DNA from 4 places in the Dickeya lacustris genome. Region 2 is predicted to be linked to each of the others. Evidence: predicted binding sites of a transcription regulator. Region 2 holds the regulator's gene; each other region holds the start of a gene.
What was found. Region 2 encodes Fur, which represses iron uptake genes when iron is present. Its sites were predicted from a motif close to ATAATAATGAGAACNACTATCAA; they were not measured.
Positions count from the first base shown of each region.

Region 1: a site for Fur is predicted at 1,906-1,928, ahead of O1Q98_RS14545 (siderophore-interacting protein). Genes of this name have one in related genera too.
Region 3: a site for Fur is predicted at 1,680-1,702, ahead of ftnA (non-heme ferritin). Genes of this name have one in related genera too.
Region 4: a site for Fur is predicted at 1,645-1,667, ahead of fes (enterochelin esterase). Genes of this name have one in related genera too.

Region 1 covers NZ_CP114280.1:3,203,178-3,206,392, reverse strand. Annotated here, with positions in the region: gene leuD (3-isopropylmalate dehydratase small subunit) at 1-519, shown strand, start outside; gene O1Q98_RS14545 (siderophore-interacting protein) at 886-1,788, opposite strand; gene O1Q98_RS14540 (hypothetical protein) at 1,991-2,230, opposite strand; gene tnaA (tryptophanase) at 2,299-3,215, shown strand, end outside.
Region 2 covers NZ_CP114280.1:3,951,591-3,954,805, forward strand. Annotated here, with positions in the region: gene glnS (glutamine--tRNA ligase) at 1-1,332, shown strand, start outside; gene fur (ferric iron uptake transcriptional regulator) at 1,419-1,865, opposite strand; gene fldA (flavodoxin FldA) at 2,314-2,841, opposite strand.
Region 3 covers NZ_CP114280.1:497,237-500,451, forward strand. Annotated here, with positions in the region: gene O1Q98_RS02245 (DNA/RNA non-specific endonuclease) at 1-265, opposite strand, end outside; gene O1Q98_RS02250 (DUF7940 domain-containing protein) at 271-651, opposite strand; gene ftnA (non-heme ferritin) at 997-1,506, opposite strand; gene copD (copper homeostasis membrane protein CopD) at 1,749-2,630, opposite strand; gene copC (copper homeostasis periplasmic binding protein CopC) at 2,631-2,993, opposite strand; gene O1Q98_RS02270 (DNA polymerase III subunit theta) at 3,158-3,215, shown strand, end outside.
Region 4 covers NZ_CP114280.1:1,185,557-1,188,771, forward strand. Annotated here, with positions in the region: gene O1Q98_RS05335 (TonB-dependent siderophore receptor) at 1-1,452, opposite strand, end outside; gene fes (enterochelin esterase) at 1,744-3,105, shown strand; gene O1Q98_RS05345 (MbtH family protein) at 3,102-3,215, shown strand, end outside.

The DNA.
Region 1 (3,215 bases), 750 kb from region 2:
TTCCTGCAAAAGGTGACGCGCACCGGTTTTGGTCAACACCTGTTTCACGACTGGCGTTTTCTTGACGATGCCGGGCAGCAGCCTAACCCGGAGTTCGTGCTGAACCTGCCGCGCTACAAAGGAGCCAGTATTCTGCTGGCGCGCGAAAACTTCGGCTGTGGTTCTTCGCGCGAGCACGCGCCGTGGGCATTGACCGACTACGGTTTTAAAGTCGTTATCGCCCCGAGCTTTGCCGATATTTTCTACGGTAACGCGTTTAACAACCAGCTGTTGCCGGTCAAACTGAGCGAGTCGGATATCGATGACTTGTTCAAACTGGTCGCCAGCCATGACGGTATTACCTTCACGGTGGACCTGGAGGCACAGCAGGTGAACGCGGGCGAGAAGACCTATGCGTTTGAAATAGACAGCTTCCGCCGCCACTGCATGATAAACGGTCTGGACAGCATCGGCCTGACGCTGCAACACGATGCCGCCATCGCCCGTTACGAAGAACAGCAACCGGCGTTTCTGCGTTAGTTTGGCTCTGTGGGCTTTTGGCTTACAGACAAAACGACTTAAGCGCAGGCAAAGCGATTTCAGGCATCCAAACTGTGCTGAGGTGGACGACTTCGCCGGGTGAGCCGCATGGATGCGGCGAAAGCCCGTGCCGCGTATGGAACGCGTCACGGGCGGCCCGAACAGCGAAGGCGAACGCCGAAGGTACCGCGTTAGCGGCGCAGTTTAGCCTCCAGCCAGTGGTCAAGGAGAGGCGGCGTTTGAGCCTCTCCTTGTCGTGCGTGCGACGGTGCTGCAAAGGGAGAATCGACGTTATCGCGCACGAAACCGCCCACCGGTCTTGCATAAGCTCCTCAAGCAACAAAACACGGCTGTTTGCCAACAAACTCAATGTGAACGCGGGCCACGGCTCCAGTAGGCCATGAAGGTGATGGCATCCTGTGCGACCCCTTTTTCTGCCAGCAGATAGCGACGCAATGCTTTCACCGCAGAGGATTCCGCTGCAACCCAGCCAAAGAATTGACCTTGCTGGGTGCTGGCCGGTTGCCAGACTTTTTCCCCCTCAGCGATATCCTCAACCGTTACCGGGTGTGATACGGCTTGCGCTACCGGGCATGACCAATGCCGCGCCGCTTCCAGCAAACGCTCGCCATAAGTTGCGCCCGTGCCTTCGCGCGGCAGCCACACCACCTCGGCAAACGGCAACGTGCGATAGTCATCGGTGCAATCCGCCTGTAACGGTACTTCGATGAACGCCTGCACTTGCGGCGGGTTATCCTGCTGCGCCAGTTGCTCAAGAATACTCTTGATGGCCGGTAGCGCGGTTTCATCGCCCATCAATAACACCTGCCGGGTGTGCGCGGACTGCACCCACTCATAGCCGCCGTTATCACCGGCATAATCCCCACGCGGCGCGACCACCTGCAAACGTGCGCCGGGCTCGGCACCAAGCGCCCACGTGGAAGCCGGGCCTTCGGTGCCGTGCGCGACAAACTCTACCGTCATCTCGCCGCGCTCGGTATCCAGCGCACGCAGCGTATAGGTGCGCGCAATCGGTCGCTGTGCCTTGGGCAGCGCCTGCGCCAGCTTGTACCACTCGCCTGTCGGCGGCAGGCTTGACGGCGTGCCATCTTCCGCAGGCAACAGCACTTTGATGCGCTGATCCGGCGCACAGAGTTTCATTCCTTTTATCGCCTCGCCCTGTAACACACAGGCTATCAGAGACGGCGTCAGCAAGACCTTGTGCGCCAATGTGACATCAAAGACTCTATATTCCTTTACCCCAGCCATAACGCTGCTCACCTTTTGTTACAACGACTGTTACAACGACTGTTACAACGACGTGTTACACCGACTCTGGCCTGAACACAGCAGGCCCGCTACCTGGCACCGTTTTACCAGCAATTAATGGTAATGAGAAGCATTATTGATAAATTTATCGACCTATCGCACGGCGCTGGCCTGTGCCGGATTGCCCGTGAGATCACGGTTTTTACCGCCGCTTTTCGCCTATGCTTGACGTCCAATACTCACGAGATAAGGAGGGCTCATGACACGCATCATCCGGTGTTATCGACAGAATCTCTGTGGCGATTGCCGCCCCTGGTTCAATATCGACCATCGTCTGACCAATGATTTTCCCCGCTCGCTTCATGCCTGAGTCAGCCGCGCGCTGACCTTCCGTTGTTTTGTCCATCTGGCGCATAACCGCCTGATTTTCTTGTATTGACATAACATTCAACTGACGCCACATCCGAAACGTGGTGCCGTTGCGCCCCTGCGGGCGAGAGGAGAGATTGCATGAAACGTATTCCTGAACCTTTTCGTATCAAAATGGTAGAAAACATCCGTATGACCAACCGCGCCGAGCGGGAGAAAGCCTTGCAGGAAGCAGGCTATAACCCGTTTTTGCTGCGTAGCGAGGATGTGTATATCGACCTGCTGACCGACTCCGGCACCGGTGCCATGAGCGACCGCCAGTGGGCCGGGTTGATGATGGGCGATGAAGCCTATGCCGGTTCGCGCAACTACTACCATTTGTGTGAAAAAGTGCAAACCTTGCTGGGCTACCCGTTCACCATTCCCACCCATCAGGGGCGCGGTGCCGAGCAGATTCTGTTCCCCTGCCTGATAGCCAAAAAGCAGCGCGCTGGCGGCGGCAAAAAGCCGGTGTTTATTTCCAATTTCCATTTTGATACCACCGCCGCCCACGTTGAGCTCAACGGCGCGCGCGCCATTAACGTCGTCACGCCGAAAGCCTTTGACACCACCACCTATTACGACTGGAAAGGCGACTTCGACCTCGACCTGTTACAGACGACGATTGAGCAGCATGGCGCAGACAACGTGGTGGCTATCATCACCACCGTCACCTGTAACAGCTCCGGCGGCCAGCCGATTTCAATGGGTAACATGCGTGAGGTGTATCGCATCGCGCAGCAGCACGGCATTCCGGTGGTGATTGACTCTGCCCGGTTTTGTGAAAATGCCTGGTTCATCAAACAGCGTGAAGCCGGTTATGAAAACCGCTCCATCAAAGCGATCGTCCATGAGATGTATCAATATGGCGATATGCTGACCATGTCAGCGAAGAAAGATCCGATGGTGAACATTGGCGGCCTGTGCTGTTTTCGCAGCGACGAAGAGCTGTTCAACGAGGTGCGTATTCGCTGCGTGCCGATGGAAGGCTTCGTCACCTATGGCGGGTTGGCCGGGCG
Region 2 (3,215 bases):
TATGCGGTTGAGCTGATTAATAAAGGCCTGGCCTATGTCGATGAATTGACGCCTGAGCAGATTCGTGAATATCGCGGTACGCTGACGACCGCCGGGAAAAATAGTCCATATCGCGATCGCGGTGTGCAAGAGAACCTGGCGTTGTTTGAAAAAATGCGCGCCGGTGATTTTGCCGAAGGCACTGCTTGCCTGCGCGCCAAAATCGATATGGCCTCACCGTTTATCGTGATGCGTGACCCGGTGTTATACCGCATCAAGTTTGCCGAGCATCACCAGACCGGCAACAAATGGTGCATCTACCCAATGTATGACTTTACCCACTGCATTTCCGATGCGCTGGAAGGGATTACGCATTCATTGTGTACACTGGAATTTCAGGATAACCGCCGCCTGTATGATTGGGTGCTGGATAACATCACGATTCCGGCGCATCCTCGTCAGTATGAGTTTTCTCGCCTGAATCTGGAATACGCGGTGATGTCTAAGCGTAAACTGAATCTGTTGGTGAGCGAGAAAGTCGTCGAAGGGTGGGATGACCCGCGTATGCCGACGATTTCCGGCTTGCGTCGTCGTGGCTATACCGCTGCGTCTATCCGTGAGTTTTGCCGCCGTATCGGTGTGACCAAGCAGGACAACACCGTGGAAATGGCCGCTCTGGAGTCTTGCATTCGCGACGATTTGAATGAGAGCGCCCCACGTGCCATGGCAGTGCTCGACCCCGTCAAGGTGGTGATTGAGAACTTACCTGAAGGGCATGAAGAGTGGCTTGCGATGCCAAATCATCCCAACAACCCAGAGATGGGGACGCGCCAGGTAGCGTTTAGCCGCGAAGTGTATATCGATCGCGCTGATTTCCGTGAAGAAGCCAATAAGCAATACAAACGTCTGGTGCTTGGTAAAGAAGTGCGTCTGCGCAATGCGTATGTCATTAAGGCCGAACGCATTGAGAAAGATGAGCAAGGCGTAATCACGGCTATCTATTGCAGCTATGATTCGCAAACGCTGAGTAAAGATCCGGCAGATGGGCGCAAAGTAAAAGGCGTTATTCACTGGGTGTCGGCGTCGCATGCTGTACCGGCTCAGTTCCGTTTGTACGATCGCTTGTTCAGCGTAGCTAACCCAGGCGCTGCGGACGATTTTCTCTCCACTATCAACCCGGATTCGTTGAAAGTGGTTGAGGGGGTTGTTGAGGCAAGCTTGCGTGAGGCCCCGGTTGAGAAGGCTTATCAATTTGAACGCGAAGGGTATTTCTGCGCCGATCGTCTCTATTCAAGCGCGGATAATCTGGTGTTCAATCGCACGGTAGGTCTGCGTGATAGTTGGGCCGGTTAAAACGTTGCCCGCGATGCGAACTAAAAATAAAACCGCCGAGGCGGTTTTATTTTTTTGTGCAGTAATTCGGCGTACCGTTTGTGTGATTAACGCCCGTCGTGTGCGCTTTCATCTTCACGGCAATCGCCGTTGCTGCAATGGCCGTAAAGATACAAACTGTGGTTGGTCAGTTTGATGCCATATTTTTCGGAAATCTCACGCTGACGAGCTTCAATTGACTCATCACTAAACTCAATGACTCGGCCACAATCCAGACAAATCAGGTGATCATGGTGGTGCTGCTGAGTCAGCTCGAAAACGGATTTGCCGCCTTCAAAGTTGTGGCGGGTAACAATACCTGCATCATCAAACTGATTCAGTACGCGATAAACAGTGGCAAGGCCGATTTCCTCGCCCATATCAATCAGTTTCTTGTATAAATCTTCCGCACTGACGTGGTGGCATTGAGGGTCCTGAAGCACTTCCAGAATTTTCAGTCTCGGAAGCGTTACTTTCAGGCCAGCCTTTTTTAATGCGGTGTTGTTGTCAGTCATGCGGATTTAGTCCTGTTACGTGCTTTATCTGGGAGGCTATAAGCCTGATGTCGTCGGTTGGCTTAAAAAAGGTCACAGCGCATCAATTATAGAACTGTGGCGTTAAAATGAAAACCACCGAACTTTTACAATATAATACTCACCAACTCGCTGTTTTTTGTGTTCTTTGTGGCAAAACGCAGGTTGTATGGCAAGAGAAGTGCAAGGTGCGATACGGCCAAACATGTGGATAGTGTACCTTGCCGGGGAAAAAAGTTAAAAAATTGTACAACTGATTGCGATAGTTTTTATCTATCGCTATTTTGGCATTTGCCTTTTTTACCAATGCCGATAATAACAAACCCGATGATTCAGCGAGTTGTGCCCCACCAACCTCTGCATGCGAATAATTTGTATGCGGGTAAACAGCGGGGCTCTGGGTGACAGTCGCGCAGAGCCCCGTTCTGGCTTAGGCCAGCAATGCTTTCAGGTTCAGTTCTTCGCTGATTTGTTTGACCCACGTGCTAACACGCTCGCCAGTCAATTCCGGCTGACGGTCTTCGTCAATCGCCAGACCGATAAAATGGTTGTCATCGGCCAGACCTTTCGACGCTTCAAAGTAATAGCCCTGCGTTGGCCAGTGACCGACAATCGTCGCGCCGCGCGGTTCGATGATGTCACGGATTGTCCCCATGGCATCGCAGAAGTATTCTGCATAATCTTCCTGGTCGCCACACCCGAAAAGTGCGACCAATTTACCTTCAAAATCAATCTCTTCAAGCGTTGGGAAAAAGTCATCCCAATCACACTGTGCTTCACCGTAATACCAGGTTGGAATGCCCAGCAGCAGGATGTCAAAACGTTCAAGGTCTTCCTTGCTGCTTTTGGCAATATCGTGTAGCTCGGCAACGTCGCTGCCCAGATGCTGCTGGAGAGTTTTGGCAATATTTTCAGTATTGCCTGTGTCACTGCCAAAAAAAATGCCTATGAGAGCCATAGATATAATAACCTCTTGATTCTTAAGGGTATGGTTTCTGCGTTACCCGCTATGCGCTAATCATAGCAGACACACTCTGATGGATAAACGTGTATCTGTAACCACAGAAGCAAATGGCGGAAGTCAGCGATTTGCCTGTTTTTTAACCTTCGCCTTAATGTTTTTTTAATTTTTTTAAAATACCATGGTTGAACTATATAACTGAAAATGTGGATAATTAAAAAAATATATAATTTATATTAGCTTTTAAACGGATATCACGATCTAAATGTTCCTTTGTTTTTGACGATTACAGAACATAGTGCTTCTATGAAATGTAAGTGTGCAGCAATGTTTTTTACAAAACGACGACCATAATAAATTCTGTCAACCCT
Region 3 (3,215 bases), 910 kb from region 2:
GCAGTGTTGATTCAACATGAAAGGTGTCTCGCCGCCTCAGTTGCTCTGCCGCACGGACTTTCTCCACCGTAAGGCGTTCAGCTGAAATTAATGGTGCTTTATATCGATGGCTGTAAAGCACCGCAAATTCAGCGAAACAGAGTGCCTCGTCATACTCAATGTCCGGTTGTTCATCATAAATAAACTTTCCAGGGCAAGATGAAGGAGCAGCACTGGCAACAGAACCCCACGCCAATATTATCAGTAACAGAAGGGCTCGCATCATCGCTATCAACCCTTATCTGTCATATCTTGATTTTGCGTTGCGGCCACACGATGAGGTGCCGAGGATAATGACAATTTTTGCTGGCGAATAAACTGGCTGATAACACCCAGCACCAATAAATACACACTGGCTTGACTCAATACATTTGGCGGCAGCATGGCCTTAATCTCTGCTGGCAGAGAAGACCAAAGCTGTAATACCTGATCCGGTAATGCTAATGCAATGGCGCCAAGCGAGGCGGCTGTATTACACAACCAAAAAGACCAGGTTTTAAAAATCAACCGCGCATGCGCAACAAATTCCAGTGAGGTATAACGCTGGCAAAGTAAGACGACCAACACACTTACCAACGCAAAAACAATGACACACAATAATTCCACCATCATGATGACTCCGAATAAATTGATAACACACCAAGGCAGAACAGCCGCGTTCTGCATTTTTGAATGCATTATTATCCGGTGTTATCACACATCAGCCTGCATATACCGAGTGCGTCTATGGCTGGCAGAACAATTAATACGGATTTAATCAAGACAATAATAATTACGTCACTGAGAAAACAGAGCCAGTGCGAATTATTATCAATACAGACATGAGTTTATTATTAGAAATAGAATAAAATTTATTGAGGTGATTCCATCGCGGGGAAGGTAACGATATTAACTGTGGCAGGAAAATATATGCGGCATTAGAAATGCGGCGGAAATATATCCGCCGCCAGCCTATTATCAGGCAGATGGCGCGACAGCTGACGCCATTTTTTTCAAATCCTGATCAATGAAGAACAACCCACCCTCTTGAGCATTGACCATACCCAATTTATCCAGAATCGATTTAAAGAGCTTCTCTTCTTCATGTTGTTCAGCCACATACCATTGCAGGAAATTAAACGTTGAATAGTCTTGCAATGTTATCGCTGCGTGAGCCAGTTCATTAATTTTCGATGTAATAAGCTGCTCATGCTCATAAGTCAGTTTGAAAACATCTTGCAGTGAGGCAAAATCAACCGGCGGAGCGGCTATCGCACCCAATACAGGCAAGCTGCCAGTATCATCAAGGTAATCAAATAGGCGCTGCATGTGTTCCATCTCTTCACGCGAATGCGACTTTAGAAATGCCGATGCCCCTTCAAAGCCTTTGTCACCACACCACGCGCTCATTTGCAGGTATAAATTAGCAGAATAAAACTCCAGATTAAGTTGCTCATTCAGCTTTTGAATCATTTCTTTTTTTAACATGGCGGTTCCCTATTTCTTACTGGCGGGTGAATGATGGACAGCATTATGCCTTTAACACCCAAAAATCGAAACAAAAAATTAACCAAAACAAGCAAAACATCACAGATACTCAAAGCATTATCATTTATTTTTGATAATGCTTTTCATTAAAAGTCTAAAAACCATAAGTGCATTTGATAATTATTTTCATTGTTAATTTTACTGTAGAGGAATTAGGAGAACAGCCGTTATTAAATGAAAACTTAAATTGGGGATAAGGTTGCAAAAAGGCTCACCAGTGCAATCACCCCTACCGCTAGCAGCCATTCGCTATATGTCACGTACAAAAAATAGCGGGTAGAATGCGCTGGCGCTTCACGAAAACGCGGCACGACCCAATAGCGATTGAACAACGCTAGCAGCACCATTATCACCACTAACAACACCTTCACCCCCAACAAGCCGCCATAAACAAGAGAGGCAGAAATAGGCCACCCAAGAATTAACAAGGTATTGATAACCCCCGTCACCACAACCAAGGCAACGGCAAGATGCCCATAATAAGAAAAACGCATCAGCGTTGTTATCGCCAAAGCACGGCACGCCGGGTTATGTGTATCACGCACAACCACCGCCAAAGGCGCTAATCCACCAAACCAGAAAGCCGCCGCCAATATATGCAATGCCTGATTGATACCATGAAAAAATGCGGGCCAGCCTTCTTGCATCGCGGCATGGCCCAGCCATGACGTTGCCAGCAGTTGCAGGACACAACACAACAATAACCAACGCGCATGACTGGCCCTTGGCCGGAACGCACCATAACAGGCCACCAACGCCAATAATGGCTGCCAGCGCCAAACCCGGCCAAATTCCGTACCAAGCATTGCGCGCCATGTCGCAATATCGGCAATATTCGCCTCGTCGCCACTCATCAGGCCAACTTGTAAGCACAAGATGCCCAGCGCGCTGGAAACAGCAATCAGACAACACACCCCGGTCACTATTCGCAACCGGCCAACCAGCCTTGCGCGGTAACTCAGCGGGGCCAGCCCACCCGCCAGACACCCCACACCAGCCAGTAACATCACACTGGTGAAATAAAGCCCTCGCAATAGAACATACCCAAACGCCAACGCTGCCATTTATTTGACAGAAAACCGGTAACTTCCCGACGTTTTATGTCCATCAACAGAGAGCACGTGCCAATTCACCTGATAACTGCCGCTCACAAGCGTTTTATCCAGCGGTATCCGCAAGATATTTTTGTGTTCGTTATCCAGCACGGCATGACCGGTCTGAATCGACTGGCCATTAAGTGCCAGGGTGACGCCACTAAACGCAGGCTCAATATTTTCGGAAAACGTTAATGACAACGCGCTAAGGGGAGCCTCCACCGCCGCATCTGCTGCCGGGGTCTGGCTTTTCAGATGCGCATGCGCTAACGCCATCTGTGAACAAATCACCCCGGCAAGTAAAACCAGTCCGTTCAATCCAATGCGTGTCATAAATCGCCTGATGCCCAACATATATCGATCCTCAATTGGCTAACCGTTAGCTGGCGACGAGGATACGAGCCTTCTCTGCCGATGTCGAGGTAAGATAGGGTGACAGCATTTGCCATTTGCGCACTTCTGTTTTAATTTTGTCGCGCAATAAACAGGAGACCATTATGGGATACAATTTGGCTGAACGGCCTCACGAAGAAATGGAAAAAGTGAATGTGGATC
Region 4 (3,215 bases), 1.6 Mb from region 2:
TTCGGTATAGTCATTCGTGCTACTGCGGCTCCAGTCATGACGGCCGGATAGCAGTAAATTCCAGCGCTCCCATTCGAGCTGATCCTGAATATAGACCCCGAACTGATTGAGCTTCTTACGCTCATCAGTAGACAGTGTTGTCAACATACTGTCGTTGACGGAGAGATTGTAATTTGGCTTTGCCCAATCAAACGGGTAGTCACTGCTGCGGTCAAGCCATAATTTCCTGTTGAGCGTCATCCATTTGTAGTCCATGCCGCTTAATACGGTATGGTTAACCGAACCGGTAGAAAACGCAGCTTTCAACTGGTTATCGATAGCGAATTCGCCAATATCATTCTCTTCTTTCTGTGGTCTGCGCGAAATGGTGGTGTTGGTTGTATTGCCACCAGTGGTGTAGACCAGATATTTATATTTCTCCCGCAACTGCGAATAGCGAACATTTTGCTGGAAAGAGAAAACATCATTGAAAGAGTGATCAAGGCTATAGCCGATAGATCCTTGTTCCCGTTTTGATTGATTGTAACTGGGATCGCTAACGTTCAAATCATAAGGAATATAGCCCGCCTTCGTTTCCCACACTGTCCCGTAGGCTGGTAAGAAGTTGCGGAACCCCGCTTTGGGGTCATTTTGGTAGCTGGTCAACAGCGTAAAACTGGTATCGCTGTTAGGCAGCCAGGTCAGCGCTGGGGCGATGGCCACACGCTGCTGCTTGTAATCATTGACAAATTCATTACGGGTGCTGCCAATACCGTTCAGGCGGTACAGCAGGGTTTTGTCATCGTTGAGTGCGCCACCAAAATCAAATGCGGCTTCGCCCAGATGCTGGTTGCCTGTGCTGAACTGGACTTTGTGGATGTCTTCCGCCGTGGGGCGTTTGCTGGTCATGCTGATAAGCCCGCCGGGGTTGACCTGCCCGTACAGGACGGAGGCCGGGCCATGTACCAGTTCAACGCGCTCAAGCAGCCACGGGTCGATTTTCCCCATCGCCGAACCTTGCCCACTTAGTCCATAGCTCAACCCATCAAGAAATTTGGGTGCATAGCGAAAGCCGCGTGAGATCACCTCATCGTTTCGGTTGGATGAACCGCGATAATTCGTGACGACCCCGCTGGAGTAATTAAGGGCATCGGAAACGGAAGAAACCGCCTGGGCATCCATCTGGTCACGCGTCACAACGGTTATCGATTGCGGTGTTTTGATGAGAGGCGCGCTGGTTTTCGTACCGGATGCGCTCTCTTTCGCCACCATGCCTTTCATTGGCGCAGTTGTGCTTTCGCCTGAGCGTGCTTCCACCACCATGGTCTCACTGCTGGCGCTGTTTTCCGCTGCATTGGCAGACGTTGCCAGCAACAATGTGGATAATGTGGATGCAAAAACAACCGGCATACGGTTTCTGTTTTTTTGCCAAGACGTTAGTTTTATTAATTGTTTCTTCCTGGTGCGTAGCATCAGCGAACCCCTCCTGTAGAAAACATCATTTTTTATGCGTTACCAATCCCCTCGTTGTCGGCCGGGCTCTTCATCCTGGGTTTTGAAGTTGTTTAATTTAAAATCAATGTGTTGATGATTATCAAAACTGATTTTTGTCGGAGCTCACTCCGATATGCTCTGGCTGACATCGAGGACTGCATCTTATTGCAAATGTAAATAGTTCTCAATATGATTTGTATAAACGTGAGTTTTTGTCATTGTTTAAAGTAATGCATAAATTTTGTTAAACAAATGTAAGGATGTAACAGGATGAGCCAGAGCATGGGGGCATCAGCTGTACTGCCGGTAGGTTTTACTGCGGCACTGCTGTCATCCCGCGAGGTTGGGAGTGAAGCATGGTGGCGGCAACTCGCTGTCTTTGGCACGCCGCTGGTGGAAGCGTTGGATGCATCCCGGGTCACGGCCACCTTTTTCTGGCGCGATCCGCAAGGGGATGAGCGGCACTCCCAGACCGTGCGGGTGTATGCCGATGTCAATGGCGTTACCGATCACCACAGTATTGACCCGCAGAGCCTGACGCGTCTGGCCGCCACAGATGTGTGGTACTGGTCGGTGGTGCTTGAGCATGACTGGCGAGGTAGCTATTCGCTGATTCCGGTGTCGGCAGCGCAGTGCCCACCGCGATTCAGTGCCGATGCCCAACAGCGTGAGCAGCAGCAACGGGCATGGTGGCGTGCCGTGTCTGAGGCGGCGATAGCTGACCCGCTGAACCGCTATCAACCGTGGGGAGCGCAGCTTTCACTGGCGCAGATGCCCAACGCCTTGCCGCAACCGGCCTGGCAGGCGGTGGATAACGCACAGTCGCTCGCGCCGGATACCAGCCGGTTGACGACGTTTATCTGGCATAGCCAGCGGCTTGGCAACCAGCGCCGGGTCTGGCTCTATACCACCGGCAACAGCCAAGAGCCTGCGCAGCGTCCGCTGGCGATATTGCTCGACGGGCAGAAGTGGGCGGTGGAAAAACCGGTGTTTGCCGTGTTGGATGCGCAAACCGCCGCCGGTGTGCTGCCACCGGCGGTATGGCTGTTGATTGACGCCATCGACATGCCGACCCGCAGCCGCGAATTGCCCTGCTGCGCCGAGTTTTGGCTGGCGTTACAGCAGGAGTTATTAGTGCAAGCGGCGCAGATAACGCCATTTAGCGATGACCCTGACCGCACCGTGGTGGCTGGACAAAGCTATGGCGGATTGGCCGCGCTCTATGCCGGGCTGAACTGGCCTGAGCGGTTTGGGCGAATTCTCACGCAATCCGGCTCATTTTGGTGGCCGGAGGTGCGCTTTATCACCGATTTTGCCAAGCGTAACACACTGACGCCGGGGCAATTAATCCATCAGGTTCGCCAGGGCGGGCGTACTGCCAGGCCGCTGGTTATCTTTCAGGAAGCGGGGCGACGTGAAGCGGATATCGCGTTTGTTAACCAACAGATGCGCCATGCATTGTCTGCCGCCGGGCATCGCCTTTACTGGCGAGAGTACGCCGGTGGGCATGACACGCTGTGCTGGCGCGGCGGGCTGATCGACGGCCTGTGCTGGCTGCTAAACGACGGCGCATCCACCCTCCCGGCTTTCCTGCCACACGACCTAACCCCCATGAATCAGGAGCAAGCATGAGTCAGGAACAATCTAATCCCGTTGATCAATGTAATCCCTTTGATGATGACAGGCTGACATTTCAGGTGCTTATCAACGCACAACAGCAATACAGCCTGTGGCCGGTGTTT